Regions from separate parts of the Spiroplasma endosymbiont of Sarcophaga carnaria genome, predicted to be linked through region 2. Evidence: riboswitches for the same ligand, from Rfam matches in the RefSeq annotation. Region 2 holds a riboswitch; each other region holds the start of a gene.

Region 1 (4,437 bases), 770 kb from region 2:
AAGACTGGTCAACTTGTATCTCAGCCATAAATTGAAGTTTTTGCTGGAACACCTGCCGCAAACAAAATTCCAATTATAATAATTCAAGCAGCGCCAATAAACATTAAAATTTTTGATCATGTCAAATTTTTCATATTTTTCTCCTTTCGATAATTATAGTAATTATACCGGAAAATTATGAAATTATTTTGGCATTTTTACTTTAATTTTGTCGAAAACTCTTGATGAAATAAAAAAAATCATCAATATGACAATTTGAAAACTAATTTTGTGTAAGATTATGATTTTGCTTTAAATTTTTTAAACGTTAAAATATAATACCGTTGATTGTTGGTTTGGTGTTAAACCTTTGTGTTGGTATTTTCATTTTCAGAGCTTTAAATAATTTTGAATATTAGTGAAACCCAAACCATGATAATGAATTAAGGCTTCTTTAAGACTGGATTGTAATTTACTAATCTTATTTAACTTTTGATAACTAGTATCAGGGTTTGTACTAGTTTTGGTGGAATATAGAGTAGAATTTGTTTGTTTTGCTACTAATAAATATAGTGGTTGCATATCAGAAATAATTATTGATTTTTCTTTAATTAGTTGCTTATTCATATTTTCAATAATCCATTGTTTTTGTAATCTTTTGGTATTGGTGGATTGAACAAAAATATTATTATTGCTATCAACTGCCATTTGAATACAGCATTTGGTATCAGTTGAAAATGGATCGAGATGAGTTTTTCGTTTATCAAATTTATCTTTAAAATTGCCTTTATGAATTTCTTTAATAAATGTTTCATCCATTTGGATTTGACCATTTAATTTTTTAAATTTTAACTGTGTATTTTCTAATTGTTTTGATTGCATTAATTTTTGTCGATTATATCAAGCGGTTTTTGGGGTTGTTTTAATAAAACGAGAAATTATTTTACTAGATTGTCCTAACAATGAAATTTGAATTAATAAATTTCACTGTTCATAATTTAAATGACTTCAATAAGTAAAATGATGACGAAATGCATCAAAACTAGCACGACATTTTTTACATAAATATTTTTGTTTTCCTTCGGAATTATGACCATTTTTAACACAATGAAAAGATTTGCAATTAGGACATATAATGCCTTTATCTCTAAATTTTTGATCAATTTCATTTAAACGTTTTTGTTTTTTAATTAAGTCTGCTTGTTGTTTTATTTTTTCATAAAATTCTAAAAATTGATCATCTGTTAAGCTATTTATTAATTCTGTAATTATTTTTTTCATCATTTATTTACCTCTATATATTAAAAATATACCTAATTTTAGGTATATTTTATAAATATCAAGAGTTTTCGACAAAATTAAAGCATTTTTATAACCTTCAGTATTAAAATAATTAAAATTTTTTGATTTTAAGAATATCAAAACATCGGAAGCACGAAAGTTATTATTAATTGCAGGAATTAGTTGTGGTGAAATATATTGGGCATTATTATCACCTTTAATTGTAAAGTAAAAACCTCAGTGGGGTAGAAGATATTTTACTTTGTTAAAACTATTATTTATTCAATCTTCTTGATAATTTAAATCAATTCGAAATACATTGTGGGCACCTGTTTTTGACACTTTAATTGAACCCTCACTTGTAAGGCTCAATGGAATGTTCATTCCCACTTGAATTTTATTTTCAGTGTTACTTCAAACACCATAAATTTCCTTCTGAATATCTGTTTGCAATAAGTTTCCTCAACTATTAGAATCTCATCATACAAATTTTGTTCCATTTACTTCTTGAACTGGATGCGAATCAGCAATTGTTCCGCGTTCATCAAACTCTTTTTGAAAGCGATCATTTAGTTGTTTCATATTTTTACTATTTTTAATGTCTTGTCATTTATCTTTTGCCATCATAGTATATCCACCAACAGCTGTATTTTGCGTTAAAAAGGGATTAGAAATATACATACCGTTGTCGGCTTTTCTAAATGTTATTGGCTCATAAATCTGAGTTACGAGTTGCATATTAGCAGTATCAGCAAATGATAACTTTTTCATAATTTCATCAATATTAGTAATATTCTTAAAATGAACATAAACATGGCTTTCTTGGTTAAGGTCTAACCAATTGTTTTGTTCGAAACTACTTCTTGCCGATGATAAATAATAATTATCATAACCAACGGTAAACTCTTTTGATTCCTCTGTTTTCATATGCTAAATCCAATCTGGATACTTATATGAAATAAACTCATCAGTATTTTTACAAGCAATAATTGTCGCTGTTGGTGACAAAATAAATGAACTACTTAATATCACTATTAATAATTTTTCCATCTTCTTTTTTATTCTTTCTAGCAAATTAACAATGGACAATTTAATTCTAGTTACAATAAACAAAAAAGCATTCCCAAAATGCTTTTTATATAACAATCATTAAATTATTTGTTTGCAAAATAATTACATGACTCACACCCAGGAGTTATATAATAAGACTAATTAAATTTAGAAAGGTCTACTGGCTTAACTTCATCCTACTAACCGCCTTCCCAAAAAATATTTTCAGTGGCTTGTGGTGTTCGTCCATATCACAGTTGCTGGGACAGCTCAAGATTTACACTTAATTCCCTAACTCTAAATAACTATATATTAAATTGTCTAAAAATATCATATCATATTTTATTTATCTTGATAATAATCTTTAATTTTGTCGAAAACTCTTGATATTTATAAAATATACCTAAAATTAGGTATATTTTTAATATATAGAGGTAAATAAATGATGAAAAAAATAATTACAGAATTAATAAATAGCTTAACAGATGATCAATTTTTAGAATTTTATGAAAAAATAAAACAACAAGCAGACTTAATTAAAAAACAAAAACGTTTAAATGAAATTGATCAAAAATTTAGAGATAAAGGCATTATATGTCCTAATTGCAAATCTTTTCATTGTGTTAAAAATGGTCATAATTCCGAAGGAAAACAAAAATATTTATGTAAAAAATGTCGTGCTAGTTTTGATGCATTTCGTCATCATTTTACTTATTGAAGTCATTTAAATTATGAACAGTGAAATTTATTAATTCAAATTTCATTGTTAGGACAATCTAGTAAAATAATTTCTCGTTTTATTAAAACAACCCCAAAAACCGCTTGATATAATCGACAAAAATTAATGCAATCAAAACAATTAGAAAATACACAGTTAAAATTTAAAAAATTAAATGGTCAAATCCAAATGGATGAAACATTTATTAAAGAAATTCATAAAGGCAATTTTAAAGATAAATTTGATAAACGAAAAACTCATCTCGATCCATTTTCAACTGATACCAAATGCTGTATTCAAATGGCAGTTGATAGCAATAATAATATTTTTGTTCAATCCACCAATACCAAAAGATTACAAAAACAATGGATTATTGAAAATATGAATAAGCAACTAATTAAAGAAAAATCAATAATTATTTCTGATATGCAACCACTATATTTATTAGTAGCAAAACAAACAAATTCTACTCTATATTCCACCAAAACTAGTACAAACCCTGATACTAGTTATCAAAAGTTAAATAAGATTAGTAAATTACAATCCAGTCTTAAAGAAGCCTTAATTCATTATCATGGTTTGGGTTTCACTAATATTCAAAATTATTTAAAGCTCTGAAAATGAAAATACCAACACAAAGGTTTAACACCAAACCAACAATCAACGGTATTATATTTTAACGTTTAAAAAATTTAAAGCAAAATCATAATCTTACACAAAATTAGTTTTCAAATTGTCATATTGATGATTTTTTTTATTTCATCAAGAGTTTTCGACAAAATTAAAGATAATAATTAATAACAAAAATTAAACTAAAAAAAGCAAAACTTCACCCAAAACTAATTAAACTTGGCAATCAAATATTATGTAACTCTGAAAAATATGTTAAATTTGGATATAAATTAGAATCTAAAATTCATTCTGGAACTGATCAAAAAAAGCACTACCCATAATTTATGACGAATAACTTGGTGCTAACAAATAACCAATAATATTTAAGATTTTATCACTACGAATAACCCCAATTGGGAAAAATAAGCCTGCTAAAAAAGCAAAAATTAAAAAAACAGAAATTGAGGTTACTAAAATAACTTTTAAATCCTTCGAACAAAGCGCAATTAAAATTCCAATTAATGAAGAAAGAAAAGAACATAAAATGATTGCTCAAAAAAAACTAAACCAATTAATTCATTCAATATGAATTGCTTCCCCATAACTTAGAAAGGCAATTAAAAATAACCGTAATGATCCCACTAACGTGGTCATTAAATTAATCAAAACTAAAACAAAAATTAACTGATAAATTGATGCTTTTAATAAATGCAGTTGTCGTGCAAAACTTGTTTTTCGAAATTCATAAAAAGCAATTGATAAATCAAGAATTCCATTTAATACACCCACCAATAAAA
Region 2 (4,437 bases):
TTTAAGACTGGATTGTAATTTACTAATCTTATTTAACTTTTGATAACTAGTATCAGGGTTTGTACTAGTTTTGGTGGAATATAGAGTAGAATTTGTTTGTTTTGCTACTAATAAATATAGTGGTTGCATATCAGAAATAATTATTGATTTTTCTTTAATTAGTTGCTTATTCATATTTTCAATAATCCATTGTTTTTGTAATCTTTTGGTATTGGTGGATTGAACAAAAATATTATTATTGCTATCAACTGCCATTTGAATACAGCATTTGGTATCAGTTGAAAATGGATCGAGATGAGTTTTTCGTTTATCAAATTTATCTTTAAAATTGCCTTTATGAATTTCTTTAATAAATGTTTCATCCATTTGGATTTGACCATTTAATTTTTTAAATTTTAACTGTGTATTTTCTAATTGTTTTGATTGCATTAATTTTTGTCGATTATATCAAGCGGTTTTTGGGGTTGTTTTAATAAAACGAGAAATTATTTTACTAGATTGTCCTAACAATGAAATTTGAATTAATAAATTTCACTGTTCATAATTTAAATGACTTCAATAAGTAAAATGATGACGAAATGCATCAAAACTAGCACGACATTTTTTACATAAATATTTTTGTTTTCCTTCGGAATTATGACCATTTTTAACACAATGAAAAGATTTGCAATTAGGACATATAATGCCTTTATCTCTAAATTTTTGATCAATTTCATTTAAACGTTTTTGTTTTTTAATTAAGTCTGCTTGTTGTTTTATTTTTTCATAAAATTCTAAAAATTGATCATCTGTTAAGCTATTTATTAATTCTGTAATTATTTTTTTCATCATTTATTTACCTCTATATATTAAAAATATACCTAATTTTAGGTATATTTTATAAATATCAAGAGTTTTCGACAAAATTAAAGCCAAAAATTAATGGCAGTTTTTTATTTTAATGTTATAATTTTATTAACGGTATGAACTAAATTCTTAAATGTCTGTGGTTTTCACAGAAAAAGTTTAATTTTAACTTGCATTTTAAAATTAAACTTTATACTATTACTTTAACAACTTTAAAAAGCAATTTTGGATGTTACGGGAATTAGGTGAAACTCCTAGGCTGTCCCAGCAACTGTAAAGTGGATGAAAGCTAACATATGCCATTTAGAAGATAATTCTTGAGAAGGAATAGCGAGTAAAGTGAAACTGAGCCAGTAGACCGATCTAAAAAACATTGATATTTTATCAGTGCTGCCTTTATAGTTATTATCCCTGGGGTTGGATAGTTAATTATTTATTAGTGAAAAACTATTAAATAATAATTTTAAAGACGTCAAAAAGCGTTTTTTAGTTGTTAATTTAAAGCGATAATCCTATTAGGGCATTATTTAAAATAATAATAATTAAAAAATCTTTAAGTTTAATAAAACTAATTTTAAAATATTTTATAATTTTAATTTTTTATTAAATTAATTTATTAAATAAAAATAAAACTGTTAATTAAACATCACTTATACGAATATATTAAAATATTCCTTTTCGTTTTGTTTAAATTTATTTTTAAGAAAAAGCATTTTAAATAATAACCTCATTAATAGGATCGTTAGTCCAATAAAGGTACAAAAGGAAGGAAATAAAAAAATGACACCACATATTAATGCAAAACCAACGGATATTGCAAAAGTTGTTTTAATGCCCGGTGATCCGTTACGAGCAAAAGCAATTGCGGAAAAATATTTGACCGATTACAAATTAGTCAATGAGGTTCGAAATATGTTTATGTATACAGGAAAATATCAAGATATTGAAATTACAATTGCTGGAAGTGGGATGGGTTGTCCAAGTATTGGAATTTATTCCTATGAATTATTTAAATTTTATGATGTTGATTATATTATTCGCATTGGTTCAGCGGGTAGTTATAAATCAGAGTTTGAACTATATGATATTTTCAATGTTCGCGAAGCGTTTGGTGAAAGTAATTATGCCAAAATTGCTGCTAATATAGATTCTCATCTAATTCCAGCAAGTGAAAAATTATTCAATACGATTGAAGAGGTAGCGTTAAAGCAAGGAATCAAAACACATACTGGTAATGCCCATGCTGCTGATGTTTTTTATCGCTATGATGAGTCGTTATCATTTACGAAAGAACATAATCTAGATGTTGTTGAAATGGAATCATATGCCTTGTTTGCAAATGCAATTGTGACCAAAAAACAAGCAGCAACATTGCTAACTATTTCTGATAACCTTGTTACAAAACAAGCAGCTTCAGCAATGGAACGCCAAAATAATTTTATGGTAATGGTGCAATTGGCGTTAACAACGGCAGTGCAATTAATGAAATAACCTAACGGAGGAGAAGAAATGAAAATTGCTGTTTTTGGAACTGTTGGTGCTGGGAAAACAAAAGTTAGTGAGACGTTATGTCAACAGTTAAATTATAATTTATTTAAAGAACCCTTAGAAGAAAACCCATATTTTAATGATTTTTATCAGGACATGAAAGGATTTGCCTTTAAAATGCAAATTTACATGTTGACAACCAGAATTGAACAATTTTTTGAAATTGATAATTTAGAAGATACTGTTTTTGATCGCACGATTTTAGAAGATCCGGTTTTTGTTCGGGTTTCACATTTGTTAGAAATTATGAATGATGTTGATTTTAAAGTTTACAATCGTTTTTTTCAAAATGTTATTACACCAATTTTAAAACAAAAATTAGGGTTTGATGTCATTATTTATTTAAAAGTTTCAACACCAAAAGCTGTTGAACGGATTAATAAGCGTGGCCGCGTATTAGAATTAGAAACGCCATACCATTATTGGGAAAAATTAAATGAACAATATGAGGTCTTATATCATGAATTAAAGGATGATTATCATTTCATTGTTGTTGATGCTGATAACGATAATTTTGCAGAAAAAATGACCTTTATTATGCAGAAATTATTAATGATAGATAATAAAGTTCCTTGTTTAATTTAAAAATAATTATCGTTGATATTTTAAATTTATTAGGAGGAAAACGAAATGAAAGATACAAATAATAATATTGAAACAAAAAGCTTAAGTAATTTACGAATTTTAGGCTTAGATCCAATTATCTATAATAAAACTGGCCATCCAGGGATTGTTTTAAGTGCAGCGCCAATGATGCAAGCAATTTATTTAAACAATTTAATTGCTAATCCAGCTGTCCCCGATTGAATTAATCGTGACCGTTTTGTGCTATCGCCAGGACATGCGTCAACGCTTCAATATGCAATTTTACATTTTGCAGGTTATGATTTATCAATTGATGATTTAAAAAATTATCGCCATATTAATTCAAAAACCCCAGCGCACCCTGAATATGGTGTAACCCCAGGGGTTGATAATTCATCGGGACCATTAGGCCAAGGTGTTGGTTATGGCGTTGGAATGGCATTAGCAGAACAACATTTAGCCGCTAAGTTTAATAAACCAGGACACGACATTATTGATCATTATACTTATGTTTTGTGTAGTGATGGTGATTTACAAGAGGGGGGTGCTCTTGAGGCAATCCAGTTAGCTGGAGTATGAAAGTTAAATAAATTAATTATGTTGTATGATTCAAATGATTGTCAATTAGATACCAAGTGTGATGAAGTTTTAAAAGTAAATTATCAAAAATTTTTTGAAGCACAAAATTGAAATTATATTCGCGTTGATAATGCTGATGAAGATTTAACAGCAATTAAAAAGGCAATCACAGCAGCGCAAAAAAGTGATAAGCCAACTTTAATTGAGTGTAAAACAATTATTGGTTATGGGCATCCAAAACAAGGCTCACCAATGCATTCATCACCGTTTACAGCAGAAGAAATGCAACAAGTGCAAACCTTTTATGATTTTGAACATCCGCAATTTTATGTTGACCCAGATGTTAAAACTTATTGAAAGGATACTTTTATTAAACGCGGTCAAGAAACATACCAAACATGAGCAACAAAATTAAAAGCTTATCAAACTGCTTTTCCCGAGGAATTCAAGCAATTATTTGCTGCCCCGACTGTTGAATTTGATGCTTTTAAATCCTTATTAACAACTGATCAAAATAAAAAAGCAGGAACAAGAATTATTATGGGGGATGTTTTTAAATATTATCAACAAAAATGTCCTAATAATATGTTTGGTGGTAGTGCTGATTTGGGAACAGCGACAAAGATTATTGGTTATAATGGTTCATGAACAATTAAGACACCCCAAAATAATAATATTCATTTTGGGGTTCGGGAATTTGCCGCCGGGACAATTAGCATTGGAATTGAATTACATCAAGGATTAAAAGGATTTAATTCAACGTTTTTAATTTTTTCTGATTATATGAAACCGTGCATTAGAATGGCATGTATTCAAAATTTACCGGTTATTTTTGCTTTTTCACATGACTCAATTGGGGTTGGTTTTGATGGTAAGTCG
Region 3 (4,437 bases), 610 kb from region 2:
ATTTTAGTTAATGATCAGTTTGAAACTAATATTAAAAATGTTTATGCTGTTGGTGATTGTGTTACGACAAAAAATATGATTGATAATAGGTTACAATATATTTCATTAGCAACTGTTGCGGCAAAAAACGGAAAGGTTTTAGGTAATATTTTAGCAGGGAAAAAAGATCATTTTCCAGGGGCGATTGGAACCGCTATTATCCAAGTTTTTGATAGTGAAATTGCTCGAACAGGGTATACGAAAGAGCAAGCAATTGCAAATGGTTTTAATACTAAAGAAGTGGTTATTACGGGAACTGATCATACTCATTATGTAGCCGATGCTAAACCAGTTACCGTTAAGGTTATTTATGATCAAAACACAAAAGTTATTGTAGGGGCACAAATCTTTGGTTATAATAAAGCTAGTTTAAGAATCAATGCTTTAATCCCATTAATTTGGACAAAAACTAAAATTAATGAGATTGAATATTTGGATTTACCATATTCACCACCATTTGCAAAAAGTGTTGATGTATTAAATGTTGTTTTAACGAAGATTAATGAAGACTAAAAATAAAGGAGAAAAAATTATTAAATTACAGTAAAAAATGCTATTAATTGACGAAAAACAATTAAAAAATATGATAGTAGCAAAACTATTAACGATAATGATTTATTAACAATTATTGAAGCGGGGCGTTTAGCACCATGCTCATTAGGGCTAGAAGTTACTAATGTTTTGACTATTACTAATAAAGAATTAAAAACTAAATTTGCAGAAGAGGTAATGAGTGGTTCGAATCAGGAAAAAGTTCAGAATGCAAATTGTATTATGATTATCGCTGGGATTAATCCAGAATATTTAGTCTCAACGGAATTTTTGACAACACGGTTAGAACGAAATATTGCACAACCTGATGTGTTAAAAAAGACAATTGATAAATATCAAACTTTTTTAACGCAAAAAAAAGATTTATTTACCTTTGTGTCTGAACAAGCACATATTGTAACTAGTTTTATTACCCTGCAAGCTGCTGATTTAAAAATTGGGTTAACAATTATAGGGGGTTTTGATGTTAAAAAATGTAATGATTTATTATCAGAACATTGTTTTTTAACCAAGATAAATTATATTCGGTATTAGTCTTAGCTTTAGGATATTATGATGAAACAGATGAAAAAACAAGTTTACCACGGGTACGCATTGATTTTAATGAATTTGCAAAGATTATTAAATAATTTTTGTTTTTATTGATAATATGTGTTATCATTATTTACGTGCAAATAATATGCATCCATATTATTAAAAGAGAGGTGAATTATATGGCAAGAGAAGGAATCCATCCAAAATATTTTGATACTAAAATCATGTGCACAACTTGTGGAACAGAGCGCATAACTGGTTCTACTAAGGGGAAAGAATTAAAAGTTGATACTTGTTCTTCATGCCATCCCTTCTATACAGGTAATCAGCAATTTGCTAATGCAGCAGGACGTGTTGAACGCTTTAAATCTAAATTTAATAAAAAAGAAGAATTAGTAAAACAAACAGAAGAAGCATCAAAAGTACAAAAAGAACTTAATAAAAAAACAGCAAAACCAAAATCTGATAATTAAAAAGCAGAATAATGGTAGAGAACTTTTATCTTATTAAGATAAAAGTTTTTTTTAATAATAATTCTAGGTCATTTTGTTTTTTTCGTTATAATGAAAATAGACTACTTTAAAAGTTTATAAAGGATAAAAGGGAATTAAGTGCAAGTCTTAAGCTGTCCTAGCAACTGTAAAACTGACGAATGTTAATGAGTACCACTGAATAACATATTTGGGAAGGATTAACTAGTAGGATTAAGTTAAGCCAGTAGACCGGCCTGATAAATTTAATAAGAGTCCTACTAGGTAAATAGGATTAATTTATTTTGTAAATAAGATAAAAATATAAATATAAAAAACAAAAGGAGAAGAAAAAATGGTTAAAAATATCTTGACGTTAGTAACAAGTTTAACAGTTGGTACAACAACTATTGCAAATGTTGCATTGCAACAATTAACTTCATCAAACAGCGAAAAAGTATCACAAAATAGTATTGATGGATATCATGTTAATAGTGTTAAAATCACAGTAAAAAATGAAAGTGGAAGAGTTATCAATACAATTACGTTTTATAATTCATTAGTAAGTTTAGGTGATATGTTAGCATCGGATTCCGATTCTTTTGGGCTTAACGAAACATCATTTGGCCGTTTATTGATCAGAGTTGATGATATAATAACAGATTTTAATAAAAATTATTGAGCAGTTTTTTCAAGCACACATCCATTCTGCAAGTTTAGTACTAGTCCAGCAAATTATTGTTCAGTTGGAATTGATGGTTTAGTTTTTCGTGACGTTTGAGAACAAGACCAATTATTTGATTTTGTCTTAACTAAGATTTAAGTTAAGTAATAATCCTATTTATCCTTTTTTTGAGAAAGGAGTTTCTATAATTATGAAAAAAATATTAGCTAATTTGCTAGTTTTATTGTTGACCGTAACATCAACAACAAGTTTAATTAGTTGTCAAAATTTAAGTCAAAATAATAAGAGCGAAGAAGATTTGCCAACCTTACCAAATAATTTTACAATTATGCAAGGTGATATTTATCCATCCTTTGGTATTAGCAAACAAGAGGGAAACCAAAAATACTTGTTTAAACCCACAAGTGATCAATTGAGTACACTTTTTTTAAATTTGCCACAACGCAAAATTGCTCCATTAGGGTTTGCAAAGGATGTATCAAATATTCCTGATTTTTGATTTTATTTAGCATATCCATTTGCGGCAACTTTTACAATTCTTAGTGGTCAAGAATTGACACTTGACGAAAATCAAATGGTTAATGTTACCTTGGCTGTGAAATGCTTAAAAGTAGCGGAAAAATGGTTAGAGAGTGGTGCTTGAAAAATGCGTTTTACTGATATGAATGTTGAACAAAAAATAATTTTTAAAATTCCAATTATTCCAAATGAAACTGATGAATTAAATCGATTTGTTTTAAAAAAATATAATGCATATATTGCGCAAAATGATATTGAAATTAATAATAGTAAGTTAGATTTTAATGATGTAAATAATGTCGCAAATATAAATTATTTACAAGAAAAAGCAGCTACTTTTATTGCTAGTTTTATTAGTGAAAATCCGGGTCTTAACAAAAAACTTAATCTTAAAAAAATTATTCCACCAAAGGGTAATCAAATTAAGAGTTTAGATGAACCTGCAAATAGTTTAGTAAAAATTAGTACAACATTTAATTTTACGTTAAATATTGAGGGGTTAGATTATCATCCACGATTAAATTTGGGGATGCCAATTAGATATAAAATTATGTAATTTATATAAAACACTATGGGGGTTAATAAAATTATTAACTTAAGAATAAGTGTTTTTTATTATTTTTATTTGGGTATAATAAAAATGATTAGAAGAGTGGTGTTTGAATGGGACTAAAAATTAGTAATTTAAAATATAAACGCTATAAAAAAAATATTTTTACTGATTTAAACTTTGATGTCAACAGTCAAGAAGTTCTAGGAACTTATTTTGAAAATAAATTTTCACAGTTATATTTTTTAAAACTTCTATTAGGAAAGAAAAAACCACATAGTGGAAAAATTTATTTAAATAATCAAAACATTACTGCTTTACTGCCAAAGGAACGAAAAATTGGTTATGTTTCACCGGGGACATTACGGTTAGGTTTTTTGCCAACGAAATTACGATTAGCTTATCATATTCTAAAAATACCAAAATTTTTGCATGATAGTTCTTTAAAATACATTAAAAATAAATATCGTTATAAAAATTTAGTTTTTATAGGTAATGACTTAAATAAAAAAGATTTAATATTGAAAACAGATAAAATCATTAATGAATATTTTCATAATTCAATTAGGATTAAGGAAGAATGAATTGAAACATATTTAACACAAATTAGTGAATTTCATAAAAAGGAAATTGCCAAAATTTTAGAAGATGATAAGGATTCAATTCTAATTCAAAGTTTACATACCTACACTTATAAAAAAGAAGAGATTCGTGTTTACGAAGTTTTTCTTGCGTTTTTACAAGCCTTATGAGATAAGATTTATTATATTTCTGAATTGGATTATTTATGTGATTGTTATGAAATTGCCAAAAAAAGAAAGATTAAAAATAAAAAATTTGGATTTATTGGGGATAAACTTGTTTGTGAAAAGTATTTAAAAACTTTACAAACTAAAATTCTTTATGAACGATATAAGCTAATTAAAGCAAGAAAAGCTTTAAAAAAATATCGTCTGAACGTTCTTAATACTGTTATGCGTGATAGTGAACGAAAAAATATTATTAAAGGGATTTTACATAAAAGTAATTCAATTAATGTTGTTACTTGATTGAAACTAGCAGAAGATCAATGGTTTAATTATAATCAA

What was found. Region 2 has a riboswitch for cobalamin ahead of deoD (purine-nucleoside phosphorylase). Riboswitches for the same ligand answer to the same signal wherever they lie in the genome.
Region 1: it holds a riboswitch for cobalamin, as region 2 does, so the genes downstream of both, AACK91_RS04350 (hypothetical protein) here and deoD (purine-nucleoside phosphorylase) in region 2, are expected to answer to the same signal.
Region 3: it holds a riboswitch for cobalamin, as region 2 does, so the genes downstream of both, AACK91_RS05175 (hypothetical protein) here and deoD (purine-nucleoside phosphorylase) in region 2, are expected to answer to the same signal.

What each region holds. Positions count from the first base shown of each region.
Region 1 covers NZ_OZ026456.1:724,144-728,580, forward strand. The annotation lists gene AACK91_RS04340 (hypothetical protein) at 1-134, opposite strand, end outside; gene AACK91_RS04345 (IS1/IS1595 family N-terminal zinc-binding domain-containing protein) at 301-1,263, opposite strand; gene AACK91_RS04350 (hypothetical protein) at 1,264-2,187, opposite strand; cobalamin riboswitch at 2,465-2,650, opposite strand; gene AACK91_RS04355 (IS1/IS1595 family N-terminal zinc-binding domain-containing protein) at 2,753-3,715, shown strand; gene AACK91_RS04360 (hypothetical protein) at 3,983-4,437, opposite strand, start outside.
Region 2 covers NZ_OZ026456.1:1,496,394-1,500,830, forward strand. The annotation lists gene AACK91_RS08655 (IS1/IS1595 family N-terminal zinc-binding domain-containing protein) at 1-831, opposite strand, end outside; cobalamin riboswitch at 1,057-1,227, shown strand; gene deoD (purine-nucleoside phosphorylase) at 1,627-2,337, shown strand; gene AACK91_RS08665 (deoxynucleoside kinase) at 2,356-2,979, shown strand; gene tkt (transketolase) at 3,025-4,437, shown strand, end outside.
Region 3 covers NZ_OZ026456.1:888,657-893,093, forward strand. The annotation lists gene AACK91_RS05155 (FAD-dependent oxidoreductase) at 1-552, shown strand, start outside; gene AACK91_RS05160 (hypothetical protein) at 664-1,125, shown strand; gene AACK91_RS05165 (hypothetical protein) at 1,089-1,220, shown strand; gene rpmE (50S ribosomal protein L31) at 1,305-1,598, shown strand; cobalamin riboswitch at 1,680-1,870, shown strand; gene AACK91_RS05175 (hypothetical protein) at 1,966-2,418, shown strand; gene AACK91_RS05180 (hypothetical protein) at 2,471-3,355, shown strand; gene AACK91_RS05185 (hypothetical protein) at 3,463-4,437, shown strand, end outside.